One region of the Terribacillus sp. 7520-G genome, then DNA from elsewhere that is predicted to be linked to it. Evidence: riboswitches for the same ligand, from Rfam matches in the RefSeq annotation. Region 1 holds a riboswitch; each other region holds the start of a gene.

Region 1 (8,173 bases):
TGCTTCCACACTGATTGCATTGTTCCTTTTATGCACCGGGGCACAAATCAATTTGAAATCATTTGGTCGTTCTTTAGGAAAAGGAGCTACATTACTATTCACTAAATGGGCAGTCGGAGCATTATTCGGATTGCTTGCCATCCTGTTTGCAGGAGAAGACGGATTGTGGCTGGGTATTGCGCCTATCGCCATGATTGCAGCAATGACTAACAGTAACGGCGGAATGTTCGTTGCACTTGTCGGTCAATACGGCAGCAAAGAAGACAGAGCGGCTTATTCTTTATTGGCACTCAATGATGGCCCTTTCCTTACAATGGTTGCCTTGTCCGTCTTCGGCGCGATGGGTTTTGTAAACGGTTTATTCTCGATCACTTCCTTCATCGCCGTACTTCTTCCCATCGTTGTCGGTATGGTTCTTGGTAATTTAGATGAAAATATGCGTCAGTTCCTTGAACGAGGAAGCTCCATGCTGATACCATTCTTTGCTTTTGCACTCGGAATGAGCATCGATTTCCGATCCATTATCGAAGGTGGTTTAAGCGGTATCATCCTTGGGCTGTTGACTGTATTCGTAACAGGTACTGCCGGCTACTTCGTGTTCAAGGCTCTCAAATGGAATCCGATTGTTGGTGCAGCAGAAGGTTCAACTGCTGGTAATGCAGTAGCGACACCAGCAGCGATCGCAGCAGCTAATGCAAGCTTTGCATCCGTAGTGGACATAGCTACAGTACAGGTTGCCGCCTCAGTTGTGACCACAGCAGTCCTGCTTCCGCTCTATGTCGGTTTCTTGGTGAAACGTTTGGAGAAAAAAGGCTATAAATTCGAACAAGACGCCCAAACAGAGTCAGGAAATGGTCATTCTGGAACAATGACCAACCAGGTGGGAAATCAAGCTTAAGGGCTTACGTAATATACAGAAGGTTCGTTTCGGAAATGACATCAACGGCCCTAGTGAGCGGGAAATATAAGAACAAGTGCTTTTAAAAACGCCCTCCTCATTCGGAAGGCGTTTTTAAAGCTAATTCTTTTTCCAATTCCCACTGCTTCAATTGCCGGCGCAAAATCTTTCCGCTGATTTGTGTTTTAGGCAGCTCTTCCATCACTTCGATCTCTCTCGGCGCAGCATGGGCGGCCAGGTTTTTACGGACGAACAAACGCAGTGATTCGAGCAGCTCCGGTGTCTCCTCATAGCCATCACGCAATGTGATGAATGCTTTGACGATCTCCCCGCGGACAGGATCGGGTTTCCCGATCACACCCGCTTCTGCCACAGCGGGATGTTCAATCAGCTTGCTTTCCACTTCGAATGGTCCGATTCGCTCCCCGGAGGAATTGATCATATCGTCATTCCGTCCTTGGAAAAAGATATAACCGTCTTCATCCTTCAAAGCCAAATCCCCGGAAATATACCAGCCTGGATAGACAAAGTAACTATCATACTTGCCCCTGTCGCCCCAGATATCATGCATCAGTCCTGGCCATGGAGTCTTGACGGCCAGCTGGCCAATCGTATTGGGCGGCAATTCGTTCCCTTCTTCATCCAGGATGCCGACCTGGATACCTGGGAATGCACGTCCCATCGAACCAGGCTTAATAGGTTCCGAGGGCAGGTTGACGATGATATGCCCACCCGTTTCCGTCATCCACCACGTATCATGGATTCGCAGCTGCAAGTTTTCCCAAGCCCATGTGATGACTTCCGGATTGAGCGGCTCTCCGACACTGAGGATGTGACGCAAGCTGGAAAGATCATAATCCTTATACAAATCACCTTTTGCTTTCAGCAGACGAAAAGCAGTCGGGGCGCTGTAAAGTGTCGTCACTTTCAGGTCTTCAATGATTTTATACCAAGATTCCGCCTTGAATCTCCCTCCTTGAATGACGATTGTCGCCCTGTTCAGCCAAGGGGCGAAGAGCCCATAAACGCTACCCGTGACCCAGCCTGGATGGGAGGTGCACCAATAGACATCATCATCCTGTATATCCAGTACCCATTTCCCCGAAATAGCATGATGGATCAAAGAACGATGTACATGCAGCACGCCCTTCGGCTTCCCGGTCGAACCGCTTGTGTAATGAATCAGCAGACCGTCTTCTTTGTCAACCCACTCCACGTCTCCGGAAATGGACGAATCGGGCTGAGCGGCATTCATGTCTTCTATTAATAGGATTTCCTTCAAGGAAGGGATATCCTCTGCAGGTACCCGCTTGATCAAATCCTGATCTGTAATGAGCAGGGTACCGCCGCAATCATTGATACGATCCCGTACAGCATCTTCCATGAATGCCTCGAACAGCGGTCCCGCAATGGCACCGATCCGGATCGTTGCCAAGATGGCAACATAGCATTCGGGATTTTTCGGAAGAAAGATGAAAACACGGTCTCCTTTGGCTACACCATGCGAGCGGAGGACTTTTGCATAGTGTTCGATTTTTTGCTGCAGTTCCGCAAATGTCAGACTGGATTCCAGCACTCCGTCCTTCACATAATGCAATGCAGTCTTTGCGCCATAGCCTTCTGCTACATGGCGGTCGACAGCTTCATAGGAAGCGTTGCATTTTCCGTTTTTTCTGCTGAGCAGTTCTTCTTCAAGCGCTTTCCAGTCGTGACTGCTCACTGCCTCTTGATAGCTTGGCAGATTATGCTTTCTGTCCGATTTCGGTGACAAGGTTATAGTCATAAATCTGTTCCTTCCCTTCCAGTAAATCCAGTATGTCTTCCTTCCATTTTCCGAGTGCCGCACTGCCGCGGGAGCGCGGCCTTGATAATGCTATTTTCAGATCCTTTGCCAACGTGGATGGCCTGCCTTGTAAAAGCAAGACACGATCGCTCAAATACAGGGCTTCGTCGATATCATGCGTGACGAGGATGATCGTCGTGCCGAATTCCTCCCAAATCTTCAAGAGGAGCTCTTGCAGCTGCATCTTTGTGAATGCATCCAATGCACTGAATGGCTCATCCAGCAGCAGGATATCCGGTTCCGTGACAAGGGCGCGGGCAATGGCAGCCCGCTGTGCCATCCCTCCCGAAAGCTCACGCGGATATAGTTTTTCTGCTTCCTTCAGCCCTACCAGCTCCAAATACCGGCGAGCTTTTTCTTCATTGTTTTTCCGGTCGCCATTCAAGCCGAAAGCGGCATTGGCCAATACCGTTTTCCACGGCAAGAGCCGCGGCTCCTGAAAGATAAACCCGACACGCTGGTCGGATGGGATGGTGATGTTCCCTTCATAATCCGGATCCAGTCCGGCCAGGGCCCGCAGGACTGTACTTTTACCGCAGCCGCTTGTACCGAGAAGGCTGACGATTTCTCCTTTTCCGACTGTGAAATTCACTTGCTGTATAACCTGCTTTTCCCCAAAACGCCTTCCCAGCTTATCCACTTGCAATGTCATGCTGAATCCTCCCTTGTCATTTCGCTAATACGGTATCCTGCCAATGAAGTGATCGTTTCTGGATGAGCTTCAACACCCAATCCGTCAATTTCCCAAGCAGGGCAAACAAGAAAATGCTGGCAATGATCACATCGGGAGCGTATGTGTTCTGCCCTAAAATAAGAAGATAGCCAAGCCCTTGGCTGGCACCCATGATTTCCGCAGCAACGACGAACATCCACCCCAGGCCAAGACCACTGCGCAATCCGGTAAGGAAAGAAGGCAATGATGCAGGAAGGATGATCCTTCTTACGAGAGCCATCCCATCCAGCCCATACATCCTTCCTACTTCGATCAGCTTACGATCAACGCCGCGAATCCCATCGACGATGTTCAAATAGACCGGGAAGAATACGCCGACCGCGATCAATGTCACCTTCGACGGTTCGCCGATCCCCATCCAGAGGATGAATAAAGGCACCCACGCCAGTGAAGGTATCGAACGGAACGCTTGAATCAGCGGATCAAAAAACTTTTCGGCAAGCTCCGAATAACCTACAAGGGTTCCCAAAAGGATAGCTGCTGCGGTTCCGATGATGAAACCGATGAATAAACGGTAAACGGTAAGCAATACATGATCCTGCAGAGTGCCATCCTGCAAATAAGCGATGATCGTTGACAGGATCTTACTCGGGGCAGGAAGCTGATAGGCAGGAATGACTCCTGCCCTGCTCAATACTTCCCACGCTGCCAGCAGGACAATCGGCAGCAAGGAACCAAGCAGTGCAGGATGCGTCCTTAATTTCTTCCACATAAATCATCATTCCTCCCCAAGATCTTCTGCGTATTTCGGTTCGATATAACTATCCACCGTTTCCGCTACATCTTTGCTGCCTTTCCATAGATTCGCTTTTTCCAGGACAGCACCTGATTGATTCAGGATCTCCCGCTGGGTATCACCCGGGACGGATTCCGAGAAATCATTACGTTCCAGCTGCTTTGCTGCTACTTCCTGGCTGATATTTGCCTCTTTGGCAACAATTTCAGCTGTCTCTTCCGGATTTTCTTCGATCCAGGCCCTTGCTTTGTCATAAAGCTTCAAGACTTCCTTCACTTCTTCGGGATGATTCTCAGCGAATTCTTCGCGGACATTCAGGAAATTATAAGTGTTGAAATCTTCGTTTCGATAGAATAATTGCGTATCACTTTCCAATTCCAGCTTTGCCATATGGGGATCAAGGCCTGCCCATACATCCACATCACCGGAAAGCAGCGCACTCGCTCCATCGGCATGCTGCAAATTGACGATTTGGACATCTTGTTCATCCAGACCTGCTTCCTGCAAGGAACGCTGCAGGAAGATATATGGATCGGTACCGACAGTTGCGGCTACCTTTTTCCCCTTGAGATCGGCCGGCTCCTTGATGTCGCTATCCTTTGTTGTGACCAATGCTGTCCACTCCGGCTTCGATGCCAGGTATATACCTTTTATCGGATTGCCATTCGCCTTGGCGAGCAAGGCCGCACTGCCTGCTGTGGAACCAAAATCCACACTGTTGCTGTTCAGGAATTCCAGTGCCTTGTTGCTCCCTTGACTTAGTGTCCAAGTCACCTCGATGCCTTGATCCTTGAACGCTTCTTCTGCCCAGCCTTTATTTTTGATCACCAAGCTGGCCGGGGAATAATAGGCGTAATCCAAACGAATCTGTTTAAGGTCTCCTGATGCTGAGCTTGAATTACCGCAGGCTGCCAGGAAGACAACCGCTAAAACGCTGAGTAAAGCTAGTAAACTTCTTTTATCTATGAGGGGAATCTTATTCATCGATTGCTACTCCTTTATCATCCAGTTCGCATGCATAGGTGCTGATCGTTCCGCGCAAGCGCTGCGCTTCTTTATAGGTGCAGCGGTTGTGGACCACTTCCAATCCCGCTTCACGCGCAATCGCGGCTGCTTCCGGGGAGACGACACCTTCCTGCAGCCAGAATATTTCCGGACGGACCTCGGCTGCTTCCTTTGCCAGCTCCACAGCCGCTTCCGGACTGCGGAAGATTTGGGCTATATCGATTTTCCCTGGTACACTTTTCAAATCCGGGTAAGCTTTCTCTCCCAGGACAGTTGTTTCGGCAGGATTTACCGGGATGATTTTGTAACCGAGGCGCTGCATCTTCCGAGCCAAACGATTGCTTGGACGCTGCTCCTTGCTGCTCAGCCCTACTACTGCAATCGTTTTTTGGCGCCCTTGGGCATCCGTTGCACTGCCGAGCGCTTCCCGGATGACAGCTTCATCATTGATCACGATTTTCCGGGATTCCGAACGGAATCCAGTAGCCTTCTCCAATGCACGATCCAAATCATGGATAAGATCATCCACTGCTTCAATCCCGACGGACAGCCGCACCAATTCCTCTTTTACCCCCGTAGCTGCCAATCCCTCGGCATCCAGCTGCAGATGTGTCGTGGAGGCAGGGTGGATGATCAATGATTTGGCATCGCCCACATTGGCAACATGGGACCAAAGGGCGACATTATTGATCAAAGCAGCACCAGCTTCCCTGCCTCCCTTGATGCCAAAGTTGACAATGGAACCAGCACCGGATGGAAGCACTCTTTTGGCGATTTCATGGGATGGATGGCTGCTGAGCCCCGGATAAGCGACCCAATCGACTGCCGGATGCCGTTCAAGGTAATCTGCCAGCTTTTCTGCATTTTGTACATGGCGTTCCACTCGTAAATGCAATGTCTCCAAGCCTTGGATCAGCTGCCATGCATTGAACGGACTAAGGGCAGCCCCAAGATCGCGCAGCAATTGGACACGCAATTTTGTACTGAAAGCAAGCGTACCGAAGTCAAATGCATAGCGGATGCCATTGTAACTCGGATCCGGCTCGGTGAATGTCGGAAACTTCGGTGAATTCCAATCAAATCGGCCCCCATCGACGATCAATCCCCCGATGGAAGTACCATGACCGCCGATCCATTTCGTTGCACTGTGCACGACGATATCCGCACCAAGCGTTATCGGTTTGCTAAGGATAGGTGTGGCAAACGTACTGTCGACAATGAGGGGGATCCCGGCATCATGTGCCACTTCCGCGACTGCTTCCACATCCAGCACATGCAGGCTGGGATTTCCGATGATTTCTGCAAATACAGCTTTTGTTTTGTCTGTGATCGCCGCGCGGAATGCCTCCGGATCGGTCGGATCGACGAATTTGACAGTGATTCCGTAGCGAGGGAGCGTAGTCTGGAATAGGTTATACGTCCCTCCGTATAAATTCGTTGCTGCTACGATTTCATCCCCGGCGCTTGCCAGATTGAGGATGCTGTAGCTGATGGCTGCCATTCCGGATGCAACACCGACTGCTGCGACGCCATCTTCCAGCAAAGCAATTCGTTTTTCCAGAACATCGACGGTAGGGTTGCCGATTCGGGAATAGATATTTCCCGGCTCATCCAGTGCGAATAGACGCTCTGCATGATCTGTATCATGGAACAAGTAAGAAGTGGTCTGGTAAAGCGGCACCGCTCTTGAGCCTGTCGTCGGATCCGGCGCTTGCCCGCCATGCAATGCTAGTGTTTCTGCTTTATATACTTGATCTGTCATTTTGTCATTCCTCCAGTTTATATAGATGAAAAAAGCAGCTCCCGGTAAGAAGCTGCTGCTTATGCACGAAACTCCTTATCTCCCAAACTTCCGTTTGCTGGATGTAGCACCTTAAAAGCCATTTCCGCTTACAGGTTGCCGGGTTTCATCGGGCCAGTCCCTCCACCTCTCTTGATAAGTCAATATGAAATTTTCATCGGCTGCTCGAGTACCTCCCTGATATGGTGTCCCCACTTCTCGAACTCCAGCAGAAAACCATCATGCCCATAGATTGTATCCACATCCACATGCCTTCCCCTTGGAACTGCCGCAGCAAAGCGGCTTATCTCCTCTGGAGGAAATAGCAGATCTCTTGAAAATCCGAATGTCAGCACAATTGCGTCTATTCTCCGGGCGGCTGCTTGCCATCCTCCTCTTCCCCTGCCGATATCATGACTGTTCATCGCTTCCAATAAAGTCATATAGCAGTTGGCATCAAAGCGATTGACCAGCTTCTCTCCTTGATAGTTCAAATACGATTCCACCTCGTAAGCTGCATCATCCCTCCGGGAGGCAGCACGGCGGAAACGTTCATTATATTGATGGTCGGAACGGTAAGTAAGCATCCCCACCATCCGCGCAAGTCCGAGACCGGCCGCAGGTAATCTGTCCGGTGTATAGTATCCATCGTTCCAATCGGGATCGGAGGTGATGGCTGTCTTAGCCAAATGGTTATACGCAATCGCATAATCACTCACAAAGGGGGTTGCTGCGAGCGGAATCAGCACATCCATGAAATCAGGGTACATGACGCCCCATTCCAGTACTTGCATCCCTCCCAATGATCCGCCGATTACTGCCTTTAGATGAGCAATTCCCAGTTTCTCCAAGGCAAGACGCTGCACCAAAACCATGTCCCTGATCGTTATTGCCGGAAAGGCTGCCGCATACCTGCTTCCCGAATCCGGGTTTACCGACAATGCACTCGTTGTCCCATTGCACCCGCCCAATACATTGAATGTAATCACTTGGTATCGGCGGGTATCGATGTATCCGCCCGGCTGCAGCAATCCATTCCACCATCCAGTTGCTGCATCAGTTCCGATTGCAAACTGATCTCCCGTCAACGCATGACAGACAAGCACCGTTTCTCCCGAAGCGGGTCCGCTTTTTTCAAAAGCCACCTCGACGTTTGGCAGGATATTGCCTGATTCAAG
Region 2 (8,173 bases), on a different contig from region 1:
CTTCCTTTATATTTGATAGAATGATACATAAGGGAGGATTGCTATGCTGACAATGATGTATCTTGTACGCCACGCACACACGATCTATACGCCGGATGAACGGAACCGGACATTATCCGAGCAAGGTTATGCAGACGCAAAGATAGTCCGGAAACTATTGGCAGCAGAACAGGTGGATACATATATCTCCAGCCCTTACCGGAGGGCATGGGAAACAATCGTAACTGATCCATCCGCTGCTGCTCTGGATGAGCGGCTCCGTGAAAGACAGATTGCGCCCGCTCCGGTAAAAGACTTCCAGGGAGCCATGGACCGTTTATGGTCTGATGAGGAGTACCAATTTCCTGGCGGTGAATCGAATATGACGGCAAGGCGGAGGGTTGTGGATGCATTGGAGGATATACTTGCTGCTCATCCCGGTAAACGGATTGCCATCGGGACGCATGGAAATCTGATGGTGCTTGCCTTGGGCCATTACGATGATAGATTTGATTATGCCTTCTGGAAGCAGCTGCCGATGCCAGCCATCTGGAAACTCACCTTTGATGGCCGGCGATACATACAGGCAGAGTCCCTGCGCCTAAAAAAATAGCGGACATCATCTGTCCGCTATTTTCCATCCATATGCAATTTCGGGATAAGAGATACCTTCTATCTCAAGCTTTCCCTCGGCGATCTTCTTTCCGCCAAGGGCTTCATAGAAGTACCGGGCATCATTACCGGCAAGCATCCAAGCAAATATCCCCTGAATCCCTTCAGCAGCAAGCCGCTTCTCCAAAGATTGTATAAGCATCTTGCCGATTCCGCGCTGCGTTTGATCGGGATCAAGATATATGGCATATACTTCACCGGCATAATCCGGATGCAAATCTTCCCGGGATCTTCCCCCGCTGAGGAATCCGACAATCCTTCCGTCCACTTCCGCAACCAGCATAAGGGAGCCGGATGCAAGTACTTTTTCAAAGCGCGCTGCTCTATCTTCCGGACGAATGGCAGCCAAATAGTCAGCCGGCAAGATATTTTGATAAGCAAATCGCCAGCTTTTTGTACTGATTTCCCCGATCCTTCCACAATCAGCCATCTTCGCTTCACGTATGGTTGCTGTCATCCCTATCCCCTTTCTGGGCTCAGGCCAGTACAGTCGGCTGGAAATCGATCAAGAGGACAGCACGGACACCCGGGCGGTTTGCGTCCCCTTTTCTGATCGGGCTCACGTAGTGACTGACTGCCTCGTCATGTACCCCGTAGGACTCCAGCGGCCGATGAATCTCGAAGCTCTCGTGGAATTGACTGGAATCTGCATCTTCCGGCAGCTTGCCAGCACATTCAGGAGTCGCAATGATATTAAGGCCCCCAACCACATTGTCGCGTTTGATAAGATGGGCGAATGTGAATGGCTCACCGTCCTGATGGATCAAGTTCGGGGAGGATACACCCTCTTGTCCATCCTCCGTCACCTCAAGTTTGACAAAATGAACACCAGCATGAACCGGCAGGATCAGATCCTCTTTACGCCAGAATGTTTCGTGATAATCATGCATGATGATTTTCTGCAACAGTTCATTTTCCAGGATATGGTCGGGAAGTGATGGGAATTCCCGATATGAATCGACATATTCCGGATTGAAGCGGCCCTGGAAATACTGCGCCATGCTTCCATTCTCCCGTTCGATCCCCGGCAGCCATTCCAATCGATTGTCTTTATCGAAGATGATTGCCCGGGAGTAACGGCGGTAACGGTTCAGTTCCGGTGCATAGCTGTCGGCAGGCAATGTATCAAAAACAGCCTGTATCTCGGCTAAATCCTTCTCCATCCCGTCATACGCGAGATCCTTTTGTAAATCATATATGCTGTATCCTTGTTTCTTTAATGCATGCATGCTTAAACCTCCACAAATCTAGAATCTTTCTCTATCATAATACATGCAGGGTTAAAGGAACATGCTTTCGATTGAGATTTTGTGACATTTGAACAAGGAGTGACCCCGATGAGGAAATCCAAAGCAGAAATGGAAAAGCTATACCAAACCGCTGACAGCATACAGACGATGCTTCAGACCGGAGATGTACTCTACAGCTCGATTGGCCCCTCCACCTTTTTCTTCAGCCATGCCGGCATTGCCGGTCCTGATGGTCGCATTTTTCATGCACATCCATCCGGCGGGATCACCGAATCTCTGGCCGCTTACCTGTCTCGCCACCGCTATGGCGGAACGATCACCCTGCTCCGGCCAAAAAAGGATCCAACAGGAGCAGCTGCATGGGCGGAGAAATCCATCAGCTTGATGAAAGGATACAGATTCAGCCGCACCCTGGAGGATACAGATTGGAATTATTGCACAAAGTTCGTCTGGCAGGCCTTTTGGAGCGGTTCCGGCACCGATTTGACCAGTGCGGCAAAACAGCTTTCCCGGCGCTGGATCTTCCCGCGTCATATCAAACACTCGTCCCATTTTGATCCGATTGCAAAATTCTCCCTGGAGTTCCGCCTCTAGTCATAATTTTCTGGTAAAATGATGAAGATAGGTTGATTAAAGGGGGATTCTCATGCAATTCGAACAAAAATTAGCAAAGTACGCCGAGCTTTTACTGCACATCGGCTTGAATGTAAAGCAAGGGCAGGATCTGATGATAGTTGCAGATTTGGCAGCTGCGCCATTTACAAAGATCGTTGCCGAGAAAGCCTATGAAGCTGGCTTGCGGGATGTCATCGTCGATTATCAGGATGATAACATCACGAAAGCAAAAGTGAAGCATGCCCGGAAAGAGGACTTGGATTACTTCACACCTTTCCGCGGCCGTGTCTATGAAGAATTGGCAGCAGCCGATACTGCCTTCCTGGAGCTGAAGACGCCGAATCCATCTCTTTTTGATGGTATCGATCCGGAAAGGGTCGCCCGCTATACGAAAGCAATGGGCGCAGCCAGACAAGGCTATCAAGCTCACAAGACGAATGGACGCGTCAACTGGCTCATCGCTTCCGTTCCGACTGTCGAATGGGCTGAATCGGTCTTCCCTGATCGGAAAGGACAAGCAGCAGTCGATAAGCTATGGGATGCAATCTTCTTCACTACCCGCTCCGATCAGGAAAATACGGTCGAGCTATGGGAACAGCATGTCGCGGCAATGAAGAAAAACGCTGATCATTTGAATGCACGCGACTATCGCAAGCTGCATTATACCGGTCCTGGAACCGATTTGACGATTGAACTGCATCCGGAATCCTTCTGGACTTGTGCAGAATTCATGAAAGAAGATGGCTCTACATATATACCAAACCTTCCAACAGAAGAAGTTTTTACTATCCCAGTAAAAAATGGAGTAAATGGGACAGTCAGCAGTACGAAACCTTTGAATTATGCCGGCACTTTGCTTGAGAACTTTTCACTAACTTTCGAAAATGGCAAAGTCGTCGATTTCTCAGCAGAAAAAGGCTATGACACGCTCAAGAATCTGCTGGATACCGATGAAGGCGCACGCTTCCTTGGGGAGGTTGCGCTCGTGCCGCATCAATCACCGATTTCCCAATCCGGCATCGTCTTCAACAACACATTATTCGATGAGAATGCTTCCTGCCATTTGGCACTTGGACAAGCAATCGGCATGTGCGTGAAGGATGCCCGCAGCAAATCGAAAGAGGAATTGGAGTCGATCGGATTCAACTACAGTCTGGCACATGTTGATTTCATGGTCGGATCCGGGGAATTATCCATCACAGGCGAAACGCCGGATGGCACAATCGAACCCATCTTCGAAAAAGGGAATTGGGCTTTCTGATGAAATAAAAAAGGAACAGCGGCATTGCTGTTCCTTTTTTATGTATGGCAGATCATGATGACTTCCCGATAATAATCAAGCTGATGAGGGCAAAGTTCTTCATGTGTAATCTCGATTCGCTGACAGGGAGCTCCCGCAACGATTTCCGCTTCCACGCTTTTCGCTTTGCCTTCCACGAGTCTTTCCAAGTCATTCACCTTCATCCTGACAATCTGTATCACTTCTTCATTCAGCAAGATCTCCGGCAATTCTTCCAAGTAATAGAAAAATTGATGACAGAACTCCCGATCGATCAGATCCTTGGCGAATAATTCCTCTTGGATGATACCTTTATAAAATAGATCACTTTCCTGAAGCGTGACACCCAATTCTTCCTGTATCTCACGTAAGCCGCCTATTACGGGCGTTTCGCCGCTTCCCAGATGACCAGCTGCAGTAATGTCGTATTTCCCGGGAAATTCGCTTTTATTAGCAGAACGCTGCTGTAGATAAATGTATGGTTCTGTACCATCATGCTCCACGAACCAGCAGTGGAAAGTCTCATGCCAGTCCCCATCGCGATGGACTGCCTGTCTTTCTTTCACTCCTATTTCCCGGTGCTGCCCATCGAAAATCGTCAATAGCTCCATAGTTTCCCCCATACTCACTCTTTTTTTCTAATGTACGCGATAAAAATAAGATTGTCCACCGCTCATTCCCAATTAAATGGAATCTTCCCGCATTTCCTCCACCAATGGGATGACTTCTTTGGCGAAACGCTCCATCTCTCGTTTTTGCGGGGAAAACTGAAGCAGCAATAGGCTGACACCTGCGTGCTCATAAGCCAGTATCCGCTGTGCAATCTGCATCGGTGTCCCGACAAAGTTTGGCCGCAGTCCTCTGGCAGAAACAGCATCGTCACTTATCCTGCTTTTCTGCGCCAGCTCCTCCTCCGTTACATATGCTTCATAGTCGGAACTGGTAATCCTTTCCCATTCCTGGATGGCTTCTTCCTCTGAGTCACGGCATATGACATAAGCTGTCATGCCAAACTCCGTGAACGCGGACTTGCCAGATGCTTCCCGGCGAATCTGCATATCGGCAATCATACTGGCCACTTCCTGCACTGTGCCGCCCTTCATGACATACGCATCACATGTCTCGGCAATTGTCTGGCGTAAGTAGTCGCTTTCCCCGCCTGCATATAAAGGGGAAATCTCTTTTTTCTTTCCGGCAGGCAAATGATCGACATGCTCCACTTGATAGTACAGTCCATCGTATGTGTAGCTGCCGGCAGTCCAGACTCCCCGCAGTACTTCGAAGAATTCTTCTGTCTGGAGATAGAATTCCTCCGTTCCTTCTATATCGCCAGCTTGACGCTTTCTTTCCTCTTCACGCAGAAATGAAACGACTGCCAGGGAAAAGCGGCTATTGCTGATTCCGTCGATCTTCACCGCCTGCTTGGCAGCTTCTGCCGGCTGATCGATACTGGGCCGGACCGCTGCCATGATATGCAATTTATCGGTTGCTTCTGCTATCGCTCCAGCCGTTTCCCAAAAGTCCAGCTTCTGATCGGCATTTTTCCCTTGGTATAGGTAAGTATCTGGAAGGAATACGGCATCGAACCCCAAGGTTTCCGCCATATGCGCTATTTCTTGGACACACGTCAAACGCAGCGGCCCCCCATCCTCCACATGACGCAGCCAGCTGTTTGAAACTGGCTGCCAGTATGCATATTTCATTGTTATTACTCCTTTTGCACATAGGAAATCCTACCGAACGACACATCAAATCTACTAAAAAAGCTTCTTCGATGAGAAGAAGCCATTGTTTGCAGCCGTCGTCATCTTATCACGCAGCTTTTGCTGCAGGTCGTAGCACCTTCCTGCAGGACTGCCCTCCTGCAGTGGGTTGCCGGGCTTCATCGGGCCTTTCCCTCCGCCACTCGTTATAAGATTTCTTATGAATTATCACTCTTACTATACCAGAATAGCGGTGTCCGATTCAAACAGAATAACTGCGGCGCCGATGGGCCTCCATCAACAGGCGGAACCCATTTTGTCTTGCTTTCTCTTCATAAACGGGGCTGGTCAGCATGAACTCGACCTCCGCTCCGTAATAGTTCTCCAGCTCATCCAATTGCTGAAGTACTTCATCAGGTGTCCCGATCACCATGGTCGGGCGGTTGTCTTCCAGGCGCTCCTTTTCATAAGGAGACAGCTTATAGGCTGACGCTGTATCCGGGCGGAGCATCCCTTTCACTGGTCTTCCCTGCTCCTGCAAAAGCGAGGCAACCTCATGACTTTTGGCCAAGGCTTCTGCAGCTTCCGTCGTTTCTGCACAGAAAAGGAAGAGACTGACCATCATTTGCGGCTCCTGTTCATTCTTCCGGAAGGATTTTCGATATACATCCAGCACCGCTGCATCCTTTTCCCCACGGATGAATTGCGCATAGGCGAATCCGATTCCATGATACGCAGCAAGCCCTGCACTTCCGGCACTGCCGCCGAGCAGCCATACAGATGGGGCGGTGCCGATTTCAGGCATCGCCCGCAAGTCGCCGAACCGATGCTTGTCTTCTTTTCTTATATCCAGGTAATGAAGCAGGTCCCGTATCTGCTGATCATACCAATCCTCCGGCACAGATTTATGCTCCTGCAATGCTCTTTTCGCAGCCGGCATACCACCAGGCGCCCTTCCGATGCCAAGATCGATTCTTCCTGGATGGAGCGCTTCAAGCAATCTTGCATTTTCTGCCACTTTATACGCACTATAATGAGGCAGCATGACACCGCCTGAACCGATACGGATGCGGCTCGTCCGTGCAGCCAGATGACCCATCATAAGCTCTGGACTGCTATGCGCCAGGCTGCCGCTGTGATGCTCGGAAACCCAGAATCGTGTATAGCCAAGCTGATCCGCCAGCTCAGCCAGCCGCACCGTTTCCTCCAGTGCTTCTGCCGCACTGCCATCTTCTTTGATCCGGGATTGATCCAATATACTAAGCTTCATTTTCTTCACTCCTTCTTTGTATCATATCCTGTGCGAAAGACTTTTAAAAACAATCCGTTTTTCTGTATGCTAGAAAAGACTCCAATATAAAGGATGGTGCTTATATGATCGGATTTATCGGACTAGGAATAATGGGAGAAAACATGGCTGCCAATCTGCTGGAAAAGGGAGAGCGATTAGTCGTTTTCAACCGTACAAAAGAGAAAGCACACGCGTTGATGGACAAAGGTGCTGTCTGGGCTGACTCGCCTCGTGAAGTCGGGGAGCAAGCTGATATCGTATTTACGATGCTGACAGATCCAGGAGCAGTCCAAGCTGTCATCTTTGGTGAAGACGGACTTTTCAGCGGCATGAAAAAGAATGGCTTATGGGTCGATGCGAGCACTGTCAAGCCCGCTTTCACGAAGGAGATGGCAAAAGCAGCTCGAGCTCATGATATCCGCTTTGTCGATGCACCCGTTTCCGGATCCAAGGCACCGGCTCAGCAAGGAAAGCTGCACTTCCTTGTCGGCGGTGATGAAAAGGATGTAAAAGAAATCACCCCACTGCTTGAGAAAATGGGACAAAGCATCCAATACATGGGTGGAAATGGCAATGGTTCAGCTACCAAATTGGCAGTCAATATGCTGCTCGTCCAATCCTTGACCGGTTTATCTGAAGCTGTCAGCTTCGGTGAAGCAGTCGGTCTGGATCGGGAGCATTTGATGGATGTCCTGCTTGCCTTGCCAGTGACGAGTGATATCCAAGCCGGTAAGCGGGATACGATTCTCAATCAAGATTTCGACCCCCAATTCCCTTTGGAACATGCATACAAGGACTTACAGCAGATTTCAGAAACAGCCTATGAAGCAGGTGCTCCCCTCCCGATGACCAACAGCGTCAAGGAACTGTACGCATTGGCGAAAAAGAACGGCTATGGCAAGCAAGATGTCGCCGCCGTTTATGCACTTTTGGCAAGGGATTGACCCAAAAATGACACGGAATCCGAATTTTTTCGGATTCTTTTTTTATTCTCATTTATTTTTTTTAATTAACATTGGCATATTAACAAGGTGCAGGATACGAAGCGGGAGGTTACTTAATCTGTGTGAACCATTTTTTCGCTTATTTCCATTACATTATAATCATTTTAATCTGAATGATTTATTAAATTTTTTAAATCAGATAAAATGTAATTTTGCTTATACTGAATACTTTCATATCAATATTTTTGTGCTAATATAATTATTGTTTTCTTAATTTAATAACTTTCTAAAGGGGTCTTCATCATGGCTGATTCATCAAGCAAATCAAAACGGGAAGTCAAATGGATTCCACTTCTGATCACCATATTGATCGGCGTAATCCTTTGGTTCATCCCTTCACCAGATGGTGTAAAAGCCGAAGCATGGCATCTGTTCGCCAT
Region 3 (6,845 bases), on a different contig from region 1:
TCATGAAATTCATTCCGCGTTCGGTCATGATCGGGTTTGTGAACGCACTTGCCATCCTGATATTCATGGCACAAGTTCCGCATTTCATCGGGATCAATACGACCACTTACATCATAGTAGGTGTCACACTTGCCATCATCTATCTGTTCCCTTACGTCACGAAGGCCGTGCCGGCACCCCTGGTAGCCATTCTGGCAATGACCATTCTGTCCATCGTATTGCATCTCGATGTCCGGACTGTAGGTGACTTGGGTGAAATCAAACAAGCATTGCCTTCTTTCTTGATTCCTGATATCCCCTTCAGCTTGGAGACCTTGCAAATCATCTTCCCGACGGCATTGGCGCTGTCGATCGTCGGGCTGCTGGAATCCTTGCTGACAGCATCGATTGTCGATGACATGACAGATACCGATAGCAATAAAAACAAGGAAGCTCGCGGACAGGGCATTGCCAATATCGTGACAGGCTTTTTCGGCGGCATGGCAGGCTGTGCGATGATCGGACAGTCCGTCATCAACGTCAAATCCGGCGGGCGCGGACGTCTTTCCACCCTTGTCGCAGGTATATTCCTGATGTTCCTCATCCTTGTTTTGGGAGACTGGGTCGTAATGATTCCAATGCCTGCACTTGTCGGTGTCATGATCATGGTTTCCATCGGTACATTTGATTGGCACTCACTGCGCAGCCTCACACGCGTGCCTTTGTCGGATTCGGCTGTCATGGTCGTGACCGTCATCGCGGTGGTAGCCACGCATAATTTATCCATCGGTGTATTCATCGGTATCCTGCTGAGTGCCATTTTCTTCGTTGCCAAGATTTCAAAAGTGAAAATCGAAGAAAGTACTGGCAAAGACCATATCCGATATGCTATCACAGGCCAGCTTTTCTTTGCCTCCGTGACCGATTTCATGAATGGCTTCTCTTATGAGGATCCAGTAAAACAAGTGACCCTTGATTTTACAAATACGCATGTCTGGGATGACTCCGCAGTGGCAGCGATTGACAAAGTCGTGCTAAAATTCAGGGAGAAAGGGACGACTGTCACCTTGGAAGGCTTGAATAATGACAGTCAGGCACTGATGCACAGATTGACAACCAGCGATTCGGCATATGTGAAAGTATCAAACCATTAAAAGGCGGTGCATCCATGTATAAGAAAATCGTAGTGGCAATCGACGGTTCCGATCATTCTTTTCTCGCAGCAGAGCACGCAATCCAGCTGGCAAAGCTGCAGCCTGAAACACATGTCGAGGGAATTCAAGTCCTGGATTATGAAAAGACAAAAGCGGATGTCCTGCACAGCAGCGATCCAATCCAGCTCCAGAGCAAGCGCGAGGAGAAACTCCAGCGATTCCGCGATGCATTCGAAGCTGCATCCATCCATTACAAATTGATCATGAAGCATGGCGAGCCAGCCTCAATGATCCTTGAGCACGCACGTGACACGAAAGCCGACCTCATCATCATCGGCAGCCGCGGACTGAATCCTCTCCAGGAAATCGTACTCGGCAGCGTCAGCAGCCGTGTCGTAAAACGAGCCAAATGCTCCGTGATGATCGTTAAATGACAAAGGCTGCCGGATACCGGCAGCCTTTTATTTTACTAAGGAAAGGAGTAAGACAATGAAGATAAGAAAGCTCCAGCCAACAGAAACGCCGCCAATGGATCTTCTCCTCGAAGCCGATCCCTCTAAAAATCAAATTGCCGCTTACCTTCGCGAAGGCAGCAGCTATGTCGCTGAAAAAGAAAATCACATTCTCGGCATCTATGTCCTGGTGAAGAACAGGGAAGACACTGCAGAAATAATCAATATCTCAATCAGAGAAGCCCATCAAGGAAAAGGTATCGGAAAAAAACTCATCCGTCATGCGATGGAACAGGCCCGCGCAAAAGGCTTTGCCTTCTTGGAAGTGGGAACAGGCAACTCCAGCATCGATCAAATCGCCTTCTACCAGAAATGCGGCTTTCGCATGACTGGAATCGACCGGGATCATTTCCTCCGGCATTACGACGAACCGATTCATGAAAATGGCATCCAGTGCAGGGATATGATTCGTTTTTCATATGAGCTTTAAATTTGAGTGTCCACACTATGATAAACAATCGCTTCATCGATTTCCTTGCGTAATAAAGGGCAAGCGCAGAAGATCAAGCCTCCGCCTTAGCTGGTGCCCTGGAAGCAACCCGATAAAAGTGTCCATTGGATTCTACGCTTTCTGCGTGTATAGAAACAGTCTCACCAGTCGGTAAATGGACGAAAGGTACTTTCTCTTTTTTCTCGGTAAATCGGATTTCCCGTTTTACAACGACCTCTTTTCGCTTATGGACGAGATTAGCCAAATCCTCGACAATGGCGCTTGCTGTCGGCAAGGCACCAGCACCCGGACCCTGGAGCTTCAGCTTGCCAACCAGGTCACCTTCGATACACACGGCATTATCCACTCCATCGACACTGTACAGCGGATGATCTGCAGATAATATCACCGGTTCGACAGAGGCTGTGACTTCCCCTCCTGCATTTTCAAGCGTTGCAACATGCTTTATTTTCCAGCCTCTTCCTGCTGCCTCCTGGATATCCTGCGCGGAAACGGACCGGATTCCCCTGCGCGTCACTTTTTCCCAATCCGGCTGGGCCTCGAATAATAAATCACTCAGGACCATCAGTTTATAAAAAGCATCCCAGCCATCCACATCGTTGGCTGGATCCGCCTCTGCAAATCCGGCTTCCTGCGCAAGCCGCAGTGCATCTTCAAATATCAATCCTTTATCGGCCATTTCAGTCAGGATGAAATTGGAGGTGCCATTCAATATCGCCTCCACTTTGACAACACGATTGATATGCAGGAGCTGCTTCAGTGTGCCGATTACCGGGACACCGCCTGCCACTGCTGCTTCATATTCCAGCCTGACACCTTTTTGCTTTGCCAATCGCTTTAGTTCTGCCCCGCGGGATGCAATCAGCTCTTTATTCGCCGTGATGATATGACAGCCGCGATGGATTGCCTCACTCAGATAGCTGAAGGCAGGCTCGATGCCCACACTCGCTTCGATGATTACATCGAGCTTTTCGATTGCAAAAAGCTCCGCTGCTTCGTCGGTGAGAAGTGCATCCGTGACTTGCCCTGCATACTTCTGTTTATCGCGCACCAATACACCCGCCACCTGTACTTCTTTCCCGAATATCGTCTGCAGATTCTCCTGATGGGAGCGGATTGTCCTCCCCACTGCGCTGCCTACGGTACCATAACCTATCAATCCAATTTTAACTGCTGTCATCCTTGCTGCCTCCTTCGAGTGATTTTACGCATAAAAAAAGCCTCCCTGAGAGGACAGGGAGACGAATGAACCGCACTGTGTCTTCTCTCATCTGCAGGAATTAGCACCTATACAAGTCTAAGATTAACTTGCAGGTTGCCGGGCATCATCGGGCCAGTCCCTCCGCCACTCTTGATAAGAGTTTTGTATTCGTTTGTTATGAAGGAGTTTAGCATGAATAAGATACATCGTCAACTGAAAATTCACACAATATCAGCCGACCAGACTGTCATAAAGGGAACGCGCCCGGGCGATATCATTTACGCCATGAACGATTGCCCGCCCATCGGCAAATAACACAATCCGATGGCCTTTGTAGTGCAAGGCGAGCAAATGTTCATTGGCAGTGACATGATCGACCGCAGAAGCCCATTCCTCTGACAAAGCCGGCAGATCCAGTGATTTCTTGGCACCAGGCCGGATATGGACAGCTTCCCTGCCGCATAATACATCCATCCTCGTCTGTCTGGCACCGTCCAGAAAGGGCAGTGTGGCATTTGTGCTGCAGCTGGGACAGCTTGAATCCCTCAGCCCCCGTACGTCCACTCTCGAGTAATCACCCGTCCAAATATCAAACGCAGATAATTCCGGCGTTACTTTTTGACCGGATAGAAGCCGCAATGCCTGTGTCACCTGCATGGACGCCACCCATTGGACAATGGGACTGATGATTCCTGCCGTATCACATGTTTCACTTTGCTCAGGAAGCTGCTCGAGGAGACAATGCAAACATGGGGAAGCTTTGTCTCCCAGCACCGGATATGTCACACCATAGCTTCCGACACAAGCTCCGTATAAGAAAGGGATATCATGCTTCAGCGCTGCATCATTTACAATCAGCCGGGTCTCAAAATTGTCTGCAGCATCCAGAATCACATCCGCACCTTCCATCAGCTGCTCGATATTATGATGATCGACATTTTCGATTACTGGTTTTACCGTTACATGCTGATTGATAGCCTTTAGTCGTTTCGCTGCTGCTGCTGCTTTTGGCAAATAGGCAGCAGCATCTTCTTCCGTATACAGCTGCTGGCGCTGAAGATTATGAAGCTCGACATAATCCCGATCAATGAGCACCAGCTCCCCGATGCCTGCCCGCACTAGCATTTCTGCTGAAGCAGAGCCCAATGCGCCCATGCCGATCAACACGATTCTACCGTTCTCGACCCGTGCCTGCCCTTCCTTGCCGATAAACAATTCCTGCTTCCGATAACGATCCCGCATCAGGTAAACAATCCTTCACTCGGGCTGCTGGCTGCAGCATAGTCCTTCTCCGGGATTCTGCCTGCTTCGAACCCCATTCTGCCCGCTTCGATTGCCAGCTTCATTGCACGCGCCATCTTCACAGGGTCCCGGGCACCGGAAACTGCTGTATTCAGCAAGACACCATCAGCCCCGAGCTCCATGGCATAAGCAGCATCCTTCGGAGAACCAATGCCCGCATCGACAATCACTGGTACGCTGCTCTGTTCCACGATCATACGAAGATTGAAGGGATTGATGATACCTTTTCCCGAACCAATCGGCGATGCACCCGGCATGATGGCATGCACCCCCAAATCGATGAGCCGCTTGGCCAGCACAACATCATCCGACGTGTAAGGAAGGACAATGAAACCCTCCTCCAACAACATTTCAGCTGCCCGCAGCGTTTCGACTGGATCAGGAAGCAACGTCCTATCACAGCCGATCACCTCCACCTTCACCATATCGCATAAGCCGGAGGCCTTCGCCAGCCTGGCGATACGGACAGCCTCCTCTGCCGTTTTGGCACCTGCCGTATTCGGCAGCAAGGTATACCGTTTCAAATCAAGCTGCTCAAGGAAATTCGGCTGGGACGGCTCGAAAATATCCATCCGGCGTACCGCAAATGTCAGTATCTCCGCCTTTGAAACATCGACAGCCTCTTTTTGAACCTCGAATGACGGGTATTTACCTGTCCCCAGCAGCAAACGGGAAGCAAATGTCTTATCTGCGATTTGTAACATCGTTCATCCTCCTCCGACAAAATGAATCAATTCGACTTTATCGCCATCTCTTATAGGCTGATCTGCATAGGCAGATTTATCGATGATTTCGTTGTTCAGTTCGACAATCACAATCCTATTCTCCAAAGAAAGGGATGACAGCAGCTGGGCGATATTCCGGATGTCAGCGGATAATGCATGCTGCCTGCCATTCAGTTGAATGCTCACATCAATACCTCCTCATCGGTATGCAGTCGGTCGACTCGAAACGCTTCCATCCATACTTCCGGAACTGCCTTACCGTCAATCAAGTCACAGATCATCTTACCTGTAACCGGCGCAAGCAGAATCCCATTGCGCTGATGACCAGCAGCAATGAATAATCCCTTCATCTCTGGATGCTCCCCGATCAGCGGCTTGCCATCGATCGTCTGAGGTCTGAGACCGGCCCAGCTTCTGAGAAAAGGCATCTTATCTATCCCCGGCAGCATCTGTCTCGCCTTCTCCATGACCCTGTGTATACCCCCGGATGTCGGCTCTGTACTCCAATCTCCCCTGACCTTTGTTGCACCGATGATCAGCTCATCATTGTTCCGAGGAACAATATAATGCTGGTCATGGAATAAACTGCAGGAGAGCGGTATCTCTGTATTGGTGACAGCGATGCATTCCCCTTTCACCGGATACATTGGTGTCCCCAAGCCAATCCGCTGCAAAAGGGCATTACTCCATACCCCGCCGGCAATGACCACATACTCCGCCTGCCATTCTCCCTTGGAGGTCTGTATCCGATATTGCCCATCTTCCTTTGCAATGCCTTCCACTCGAGTGAACGCATGTATACGGGCTCCTGATATTTTGGCTGCCGAACAGAATCCTCTGCAGGCAATGGCTGGTGTGACATGTACATCGTCCGCTATATGGATCGCTCCTTCCAGGGACTTGGTCAGCCCCGGCACTTCTTTTTCCGCAGCAGCTCGGTCCAGCCACGTCACACCTTCCAAGGAACAAATATCGGATAGCCTTGCTCTTTCTTCTGCCGTAAAAACAAGCTGCAGTAATCCGCCTGTACGCCGTTCGATATCTATCCCTGTAAGCGCACGTATATCGGCTTCCGCTTCTTCGTACAGCTGTTGGCTAGTCCGGGCAAAGGAATAAAGCAAAGCACCGAACTCTTTATACTCCGAATGGGCGCCTAGCATGCCCGCTGCGGCTCGTGTCGAGCCTGACCCAATCTGTCCGGCTTCGAATAAATCGACCCGGTGCCCTGCCTTTGCCAAATAATAAGCGATTGCACTGCCGATGATACCCCCTCCAACCACAGCTACCTCACTGGATTGCTTCAAGACGTGAACACTCCTCCCTTAATTCCTTTACAGCCTCAAGCGGTTGTTTTGCTGAAAAAATACCGCTCATTACAGCAGCGCCATCCAATTCAAGCGCTTTCAGCACAGCTAACCTCTCTGCCGTGATTCCTCCTATCCCATACATCGGCACTTGGATGCTCTGCCGGATTCGCACTGGATTGGATAGCGGCTGAGGGGCTTTCCCCTGCTTGCTTGC
Region 4 (8,173 bases), on a different contig from region 1:
TTGCAGAGACGGAAGCCTGTCGCCGATGGTGGGCATACATGCAGGATATCATGCAGACAAATCCCGATGATAGTCCGGTCAGCGAGACGATGAAAGAGGTATTCCATTTAGATTAAGGGGGAAGACAGATGACAGTGATCAAAGCGTTTGAAATGGCAAAATCAGTATACGAATCAGCAGGTGTCGATGTCGAAGCAGCATTGGCAAAATTGAAAATGATACCAATAAGCATTCACTGCTGGCAGGGTGACGATATCGGCGGTTTTGAAGTGCAGCAGAATGAACTGTCAGGCGGTATCGATGTAACTGGAAATTATCCAGGGAAAGCGACGACACCCGAAGAGCTGCGCTCCGATCTTGAAATGGCGCTTCGCCTCATTCCGGGTAAGCATCGCATTAACCTGCACGCCATCTATGCAGAGACAGATGGCCAGCATGTCGAGCGTAATGAAATAAAGCCCGAGCATTTCCGCAATTGGGTAGAGTGGGCGAAGCAGCATGAGCTGGGGCTGGATTTCAATCCAACTGTCTTCTCGCATGAAAAAGCTGCCGACGGTCTGACACTTGCCCACCCAAATGAAGAAATCCGACAATTCTGGATCGAGCATTGTATCGCTTCACGCAGGATCGGGGAATATTTCGGCAAAGAACTAGGTACGGCAAGTCTTACAAATATCTGGGTCCCTGATGGATATAAGGATGTGCCGAGTGACCGCCTGACGCCAAGGGAACGTCTGAAACGCTCACTCGATCAAATATTTGCTGTCGAAATCGATGAAAAATATAATATCGATGCTGTGGAAAGCAAATTATTCGGCATTGGCTCCGAGTCCTATGTCGTCGGATCCCATGAATTTTATATGGGTTATGCGCTGACTCGAGGCAAGCATCTGCTGATGGACACCGGGCATTATCATCCGACAGAAATGGTTTCCAACAAGATCAGTGGCATGCTGCCATTTACCGATAAAATTGCCTTGCATGTTTCCCGGCCGGTCCGCTGGGACAGTGACCATGTGGTGACGTTCGATGATGAGCTGAAGGAAATTGCACTTGAGCTAGTCCGGAACCGAGTACTTGATAATATCCGCATCGGGCTTGATTTCTTTGATGCCAGCATCAATCGCGTTGCTGCTTGGGTGATCGGGACACGCAATATGCAAAAGGCACTGCTGTATGCACTTCTCACGCCTCATGAAGAGCTGAAGGACTATCAGGAGAAAGGGCAATTCACGGAAAGGCTTATGCTGATGGAAGAACTGAAAAGCTACCCATTCGGCGCAATTTGGGATTACTTCTGTCAGGAAATGCAAGTACCCCGCGGAACTGCCTGGTGGCAGCATGTCAAAGAGTATGAAAGAAATGAAATGGCACGCCGGTAACACGCCAGATTATGCTACACTATAATCAAAACGTGGTAAAGGCAGGAAAAGGTATGTTAGTTGCAGAAAGACAAAGGAAGATCGTCGAGCTGGTCAACGAACGGGCAAGCGTCCGGGTCACCGAGCTTAGCTCCCTCTTCCATGTGACCGAGGAGACGATACGGCGCGACCTCGAGAAGCTGGAAAAGGAGCAGCTGCTCCATCGCAGTCATGGCGGAGCTGTGCGGATCGAAGAAGGGGCAACGGAGATTGCGCATGAAGCACGCGAAGTAATGCATATGCAGGAAAAGCAAGCGATTGCCAAAGCGGCAGTCTCCGATATCCACACCGGGGAACGAATCATTCTCGATGCCAGCACGACAGCATGGTATATGGCAAAAGAATTGCCGAATATGCCGCTGACGATCATAACCAACAGTATCAAAGTGGCACTTGCCTGCAGTACAAAGGATCAGATCCGTGTCATTTCGCTCGGCGGACAGCTGCTGTCAAAATCATTATCCTATGTCGGACCGCTGACGGAGAGATCATTGACGACCTATTATGTAGATAAAACTTTCCTTTCGTGCAAGAGTGTCCATCTCGAGCATGGTTTGAGTGACTCGAATGAACAGCAGGCGATCGTGAAGAAGCAAATGATCGAGATAGCGGAACAAACAATCCTCCTGGCCGATTCCAGTAAATTCGGCAAGCGTGCTTTCGCCACAATCACCGGTCTGGATAGGATTTCGAAGGTCTACACAGATACAGGGATAGATTCCATCACAAGCAACCATTTTGAAAAACAGAACATCGAGTTCCAAGCCGTGAACTAATCACCGACCCCGCAGGATTAAGCTTGCGGGGTCGCTAAGCATGGTATGAGGAATAAAATAGCATTTATCCCTCTGAACTCGTTGATTTTTGTAAGCGCTTGAATTGCTGAAATCCTAACCGGATCTGAAAGCGGTTATTGCATCAGCGACCCTCGGAGGATAAGAAGCCTCCGCTTATGGATTCTCTGCTTTCGACGTCCATCTTGAAAGGTTGTCCTTAATGGACAGCCTTTTTGGTTTGCAAACAAATCCCTATCTTATCCACTGCCTATCGATATCCCTTCGAAAGTATAATATAACCATGGGATTTTTGTTGATAAAGCAATACGAATCCTGTATTCTCTTATTTATTGTGACAAAAAAATCGATTTTTTCTTCTTATTAAGAGAGATGGAGGGACTGGCCCGATGAAATCTCGGCAGCGGAACTTTATGATGAAGTTGCTGTGCCAACTCCAGCAAGCCGAGGCTTGATAGATAAGAAAAGTGCCAGGATGCCTCTTCTTGCTTGTCAAGATGGGGCCTTTTTTGAGAGGAAAAACGGACAAGACTTGTCGCTTTTATTTTTGGAGGTGGAATGATGAAGAAAGGAAATCCATGGGCGCTGATCCCATTTGTTGTTTTTTTGATTTTATTCATTGGTTCAGGGGTCATTACAGGTGACTTTTATGCGTTTCCTGTCTTAGTGGCGATTGTCATTGCAGGTGCTGTCGCTCTTGCTATGAATCGGAAAGAATCATTTTCGCGGAAGGTTGACATCTTTTGTCAAGGAGCAGGGAACTCCAATGTCATGCTGATGGTCATTATCTTTCTTTTGGCTGGTGCCTTTTCAGGGGTGGCAGAGGGCATGGGTGCAGTAGACTCCACTGTAAACTTTGCGTTAGCATTTGTACCGCAAAACCTGCTTGTCGTGGGCTTATTCATCATAGCCTGCTTTATCTCCCTGGCAATGGGTACCTCGGTGGGTACGATTGTTGCGCTGGCTCCAATCGGAGTGGGGATAAGCGAACATACCGATCTTTCGATGGCGCTGGTAATGGCTGCGATCATTGGCGGTTCCATGTTTGGTGATAATTTATCCTTTATCTCGGATACAACCATTACTGCCGTACGATCACAAGGTGTTCAAATGAAGGATAAATTCAAGGTGAACTTTTGGATTGTCCTGCCGGCAGCTATTGTAACGAGCATCATCTTAGGCATTATGACAATGGGTGAGACGGCTCAAGTGGATCATGGAAGCTATAGCTGGGTAAAAATACTTCCTTACATTCTGGTTATTGTCTTTGCATTATCTGGAATGAATGTTTTCCTTGTTCTGGCGTCTGGTGTTGTTTTAGCTGGAGCAGTTGGCTTGGTTGATGGCAGCTATCATGTAATGGATCTTGTGCAGACGATGGGCGGAGGAATGGCAGATATGTATGAGATTGCTTTCCTTGCAATACTGATAGCAGGAATGGTAGAGGTCATTAAATATAACGGCGGAATCGATTACCTGCTTCACCTTTCAACACGGAGGATTAAATCGAAAAAAGGTGCTGAATTCAGCATTGCCGGTCTGGTTGGAGTTACTGATTTATCTACGGCCAATAATACAATTTCTATATTGATCGTAGGTCCGCTCGCTAAAAACATTGCGGATCAATACGGGATAGATCGGCGAAAGACCGCAAGTATATTGGATATTTTCTCCTGTGCGATTCAAGGCCTTTTGCCATATGGCGGCCAATTACTGGCGGTTGCCGGTGTGGCTGGTATATCACCAGTCAGCATTTTGCAATACTCCTTCTATCCTATCCTCATCGGTGTCTGCGGAATCATCGCTATCCTTATCGGATACCCGAAGAAGAACAGCTGAAAAAGTGGACCGCACAGCAGCAAGGCTGTGCGGTTTTTTATGCAAGGAATTTCGGATTGAAAAGAAGGCTGGAATGGTGACGGGAATGGATGGAATGAGTGGATCTGGGTGCAATCAGTTGTCATCCGATCGGATTTCTGGTTTGCAGGTACGGCATTTATCGGACAGCCGAAAACGCCTTTTATTAACCATAATTTTATTATGTAAACCATCTTTGTCGATTTTTTCTCAAAATTATGTCTTTCATATAGCCAGCAGAAGAAACTCTGTGATACTATTTTACTTATGTAAAGAAAAAGCGTAATGGAGAGAGACAGATGAAGGTAGCAAAATTTGGTGGTAGTTCAGTAGCAAGTGCGGAGCAGCTCCGCAAAGTAGCACAAATCGTGAAAGCCGATCAAGAGCGGAAGTTCATCGTCGTTTCTGCACCGGGTAAACGGGATAAAGCAGATACGAAGGTGACGGACTTGCTGATTGCAATAGGCGAGGCGCACAACAAAGGGGAAGACGTCAGTACACAGGTGGAAAAAGTACTATCGCGTTTCCGATCCATCGTCGAGGAATTGGAGCTTGATGATAACCTTATCGGACAGATAGCCGATCATCTGGATGGAATCCTGTCCGATGCAATCCCTGCCGTGAACAAGATGGATGCATTGAAGGCGGCGGGGGAAGATTCCCTTGCAAAAGTATTCAGTGCATATCTTCAGAAATTAGGTGTCGAAGCTGCCTATGTGAACCCTCAAGAAGCAGGTTTGCTTGTGAGGGAGGAATTGGGAGGAGCACGGATACTTGATGAGAGCTTCGAGCTTTTATATAAACTTCGTGATCGGGAAGGGGTGCTTGTCATCCCTGGTTTCTTTGGCTATACGAAGGAGGGGAAACTTGCCACTTTCCCTAGAGGCGGTTCGGATATCACCGGCTCCATCGTGAGTGCAGGCGTGAAGGCTTCCTTGTATGAAAACTTTACAGACGTGGATAGTGTTTATAGTGTGAATCCGAATATCGTGGAGAATCCTAAAGAAATCCACACATTGACGTATCGCGAAATGCGGGAGTTATCTTATGCAGGCTTCTCTGTCTTCCATGACGAAGCACTGATTCCGGCATTCCAAGCTAAAATACCGGTATGTGTGAAAAATACGAACAATCCTTCCGCACCCGGAACGATGATAGTTGCGGAAAGGGAAGTATCGGGAAATCCCGTCATAGGCATTGCGAGTGATACAGGCTTCTTGAGCATCTATATCAGCAAATACTTGATGAACCGGGAGCTTGGTTTCGGCCGGAAGCTATTGCAGATTCTCGAGGAAGAAAACATTTCCTTTGAGCATGCTCCATCCGGTATCGATGATATGAGTGTCATCCTCAGGGAAAGCCAGCTGCCGCCGGATAAAGAAGCAGTGGTCGTCCGCCGTCTCAAAGAGGAACTGAAAGCCGATCAGGTGTCCATCGACCGCGATCTTGCGATGATCATGATCGTCGGGGAAGGGATGATCGAAACAATCGGTGTTTCCAGTACAGCCACAAAGGCTTTTACCGATGCGAATGTGAATATCGAAATGATCAACCAAGGTTCCTCTGAAGTATCTTTGATGTTCGGTGTCAAAGCCCATCAGATCAATGAGGCTGTACAATCATTGTACAAAGCATTTTTCCAGGATTAAAGAATCCGGACAGCGCCTAAAATGGCGTTGTCCGGATTTTCCTTTTTATTTTTCCCAGCGGGAGCTGAAGCCCGGCATAATCCTTGATGCCTTTTTCGGATACGAGCTTCAATAAGTGCGCGAAAATCTCAGCGGTCATCTTCGCATCTGCCAGTGCGTGATGGCGCTCCAGCTGCTGGACTTGGAAGCGGCTGATCAAGCTGTCCAGACGGCTTTGCCTTTTTTTGAAAAACATCCGCGCCAGCATCTGCGAATCAAGTGTGTAACAGGACAATGGCGGAAGCTTATACAGCTTCAGCATCGTCTGGATGAACCGGATATCGAAAGAAGCTGGATGGGCAACAAGGATGGTATCCTTGCTGTAATCCAGGAAACGCTCCATTGCCTCGGGGAATGATGGTGCTTCTTCTATCTTGTCGGGATCCAGCTTGGTCAGCTTGATGATTTTCTTTGGCGTCTTCAGCAGCGGCTTTGTCATTTGATAGAATTCATCCTCTGATTGAATGACATTTCCCTTCATGCGAACTGCTCCGATCGAGAGGATTTCATGTCCCAGATCAGGGAACAGTCCAGTCGTTTCCAGGTCAAAGACGGTAAAATCCTGTTCTTCGAAAGGTACATCCCGAAGAGAAGGAGCCGGACGATAATCAGTGAGCTTTTCATACAGCCGCTGGTGGATGCGGGTATTGATATGCGCTTTTCTTTTTACGTGCATGGTAACTTTTCCATAGAGTATATAACGGAAAAGCTGTAAGTCGATCATCATCCGTTCACCCTATTTCTATTAAGTCTCAGCTCGAGCCCCTGCTGCATTCCTTTGGCAGCAGCTAAAGCATTTTTCAACGTTTGTTTCTCTGACTTATCCAAATCCTTCACGGAAATGCGCGTGGAAAGCGGCTCGCCGGCCTCGAGCTGCTGCAGGTTCAGCTTCAATCGGAAAAGAAGCAGTTCATGCAGTGCCTGAGCGGCAGTGTCGCTGTCATTTTTGGACATATGATGATTGGAAGTCAGGGCATGAAGCCGGCGTATCGTGTGCACATCTTCGACTCCATAGCCTACTGCGTATATCCTTACAGCGTTCACGATCTGCATCATGGCGGATTGTTTCAGATTCAGATGCCGATTCCTCGTGCTGGTGGAAATACGGCCGAAAGCTTGCAAAGGGACGCGTATTTGGAGCGTATCACGAATCAGCATCGGCTGTAATCTGGATGCATGCTGCATGGCAAGGGTCAATTTCCTGCGCAGTTTGAAAGCTAGATCGAAGTCCCCGTAAACAGGACGGAAATCGATGAATATAGTGAAATCACGTACCTCCTGGGCATCCAGATTTCGCAGCCAATCATCGATCGTTTCAAACCATTGGGAGAGGGAATGCCGCCATTTCTGTTCCTTGGCCATGATCCCTCCGCTGCAAAGAGGGAAACCGCAGGCATCCAGCATATGGTTGATTTTTTCTGTCAATCTTTCGAAATAGACTTCTATTTCTTCTTTATGCTTCAATTCCTTGTAATCATCAAGAATGATCCCGTTGTCTTGGTCTGTGCTGAAACCTTGTTCCTTCCTGCCCTCGCTCCCCATGACAATGAAGCAATAGTTGATTTTTGGACGGCCATAGCCTTCCATGACCATTTCCCTTTCTGCCAGCTGGATAATCTGACGATGCAGGCGATCGTTATAGCTGGAAATCAGTTCGGCGATATCATAGCCATACATCCGCTCGTCCACAAGCTGCCGAATGAATGATTGGAATTGTTTATTGTTCACTGGGCTCAGGCTGGCCAATGTTTCAATTGAATCCGCATTGGCAACCCTGTAAGTGAGCTCGAAATAAACACTGTTCGAGACGCTCAATAAAGAGGATTGCCTGATAAAGCCGACGACCCGGTTCCGGTGCAGGACAGGTATGGCGGCGGCAGGGTGATGTTTCAGATACGATAGGGCATCATAAATGAAGTCATGTTCCTGGACGAAAAAATAGTCCTTGTTCATGATTTGCTCCACCGGCGCATCCAATCTGCCATTTTTCAAAGCATCGAATATTTGACGGTAGCCGATCATCCCTTCGATTTCCTGCTTGTCGCGGCTTACGGCAATTCCTTCTGTTTCGGCATTTTTCAGGAGTTCCGCTGCTGCGTAGACTGTTTCTTCCGGGTGGATGAAAACAGGACGCTCCATGAAGCTGGATACCCTTTTCTTATAAAGGGCAGGTTCCGTTCGATCAGTCAAATCGCTTGTCTTGTATTTCACTTCCTCATATAAGCTTTTCATCAATTGACTGATTCTCTCCAGGATTGCTTGGGAAAAGCGAGAGTCCTGCTGCATCGTCTGCTGGAAGCTGGCCTTGGGAAAGACAATCGATTTTGTTTTTTCGGATGCCTGAACGGCGATTTGCATCTCGCCCTCGGTCAATAATGTCAAAAGACCTGCGAAGTCACCTGGATAATCATAG

Evidence for each region. A riboswitch is a leader RNA that binds a small molecule or an ion and turns the genes downstream of it on or off. The one in region 1 is predicted to bind S-adenosylmethionine.
Region 2: another riboswitch for S-adenosylmethionine. It lies ahead of CHH53_RS01190 (LLM class flavin-dependent oxidoreductase); the one in region 1 lies ahead of CHH53_RS10080 (PLP-dependent aspartate aminotransferase family protein).
Region 3: another riboswitch for S-adenosylmethionine. It lies ahead of CHH53_RS11605 (homoserine dehydrogenase); the one in region 1 lies ahead of CHH53_RS10080 (PLP-dependent aspartate aminotransferase family protein).
Region 4: another riboswitch for S-adenosylmethionine. It lies ahead of CHH53_RS06675 (Na+/H+ antiporter NhaC family protein); the one in region 1 lies ahead of CHH53_RS10080 (PLP-dependent aspartate aminotransferase family protein).

The regions. Positions count from the first base shown of each region.
Region 1 covers NZ_NQFP01000026.1:4,772-12,944, forward strand. Annotated here, with positions in the region: gene CHH53_RS10060 (2-keto-3-deoxygluconate permease) at 1-898, shown strand, start outside; gene acsA (acetate--CoA ligase) at 996-2,681, opposite strand; gene CHH53_RS10070 (ABC transporter ATP-binding protein) at 2,641-3,393, opposite strand; gene CHH53_RS17655 (ABC transporter permease) at 3,410-4,186, opposite strand; gene CHH53_RS17660 (aliphatic sulfonate ABC transporter substrate-binding protein) at 4,193-5,194, opposite strand; gene CHH53_RS10080 (PLP-dependent aspartate aminotransferase family protein) at 5,187-6,977, opposite strand; SAM riboswitch class I at 7,050-7,158, opposite strand; gene metX (homoserine O-acetyltransferase MetX) at 7,157-8,173, opposite strand, start outside.
Region 2 covers NZ_NQFP01000001.1:249,417-257,589, forward strand. Annotated here, with positions in the region: gene CHH53_RS01160 (histidine phosphatase family protein) at 44-592, shown strand; gene CHH53_RS01165 (GNAT family N-acetyltransferase) at 599-1,108, opposite strand; gene CHH53_RS01170 (2OG-Fe dioxygenase family protein) at 1,128-1,880, opposite strand; gene CHH53_RS01175 (C40 family peptidase) at 1,989-2,495, shown strand; gene CHH53_RS01180 (aminopeptidase) at 2,548-3,777, shown strand; gene CHH53_RS01185 (NUDIX hydrolase) at 3,816-4,406, opposite strand; gene CHH53_RS01190 (LLM class flavin-dependent oxidoreductase) at 4,479-5,498, opposite strand; SAM riboswitch class I at 5,602-5,713, opposite strand; gene CHH53_RS01195 (LLM class flavin-dependent oxidoreductase) at 5,761-6,768, opposite strand; gene CHH53_RS01200 (NAD(P)-dependent oxidoreductase) at 6,873-7,733, shown strand; gene CHH53_RS01205 (anion permease) at 8,037-8,173, shown strand, end outside.
Region 3 covers NZ_NQFP01000030.1:45,573-52,417, reverse strand. Annotated here, with positions in the region: gene CHH53_RS11620 (SulP family inorganic anion transporter) at 1-1,133, shown strand, start outside; gene CHH53_RS11615 (universal stress protein) at 1,148-1,567, shown strand; gene CHH53_RS11610 (GNAT family N-acetyltransferase) at 1,623-2,075, shown strand; gene CHH53_RS11605 (homoserine dehydrogenase) at 2,149-3,276, opposite strand; SAM riboswitch class I at 3,361-3,457, opposite strand; gene CHH53_RS11600 (ThiF family adenylyltransferase) at 3,529-4,539, opposite strand; gene CHH53_RS11595 (thiazole synthase) at 4,539-5,303, opposite strand; gene thiS (sulfur carrier protein ThiS) at 5,307-5,510, opposite strand; gene thiO (glycine oxidase ThiO) at 5,507-6,628, opposite strand; gene CHH53_RS11580 (thiamine phosphate synthase) at 6,612-6,845, opposite strand, start outside.
Region 4 covers NZ_NQFP01000015.1:170,032-178,204, reverse strand. Annotated here, with positions in the region: gene rhaM (L-rhamnose mutarotase) at 1-116, shown strand, start outside; gene rhaA (L-rhamnose isomerase) at 129-1,382, shown strand; gene CHH53_RS06680 (DeoR/GlpR family DNA-binding transcription regulator) at 1,436-2,197, shown strand; SAM riboswitch class I at 2,573-2,680, shown strand; gene CHH53_RS06675 (Na+/H+ antiporter NhaC family protein) at 2,774-4,054, shown strand; gene CHH53_RS06670 (aspartate kinase) at 4,372-5,721, shown strand; gene CHH53_RS06665 (3'-5' exonuclease) at 5,738-6,487, opposite strand; gene CHH53_RS06660 (DUF294 nucleotidyltransferase-like domain-containing protein) at 6,484-8,173, opposite strand, start outside.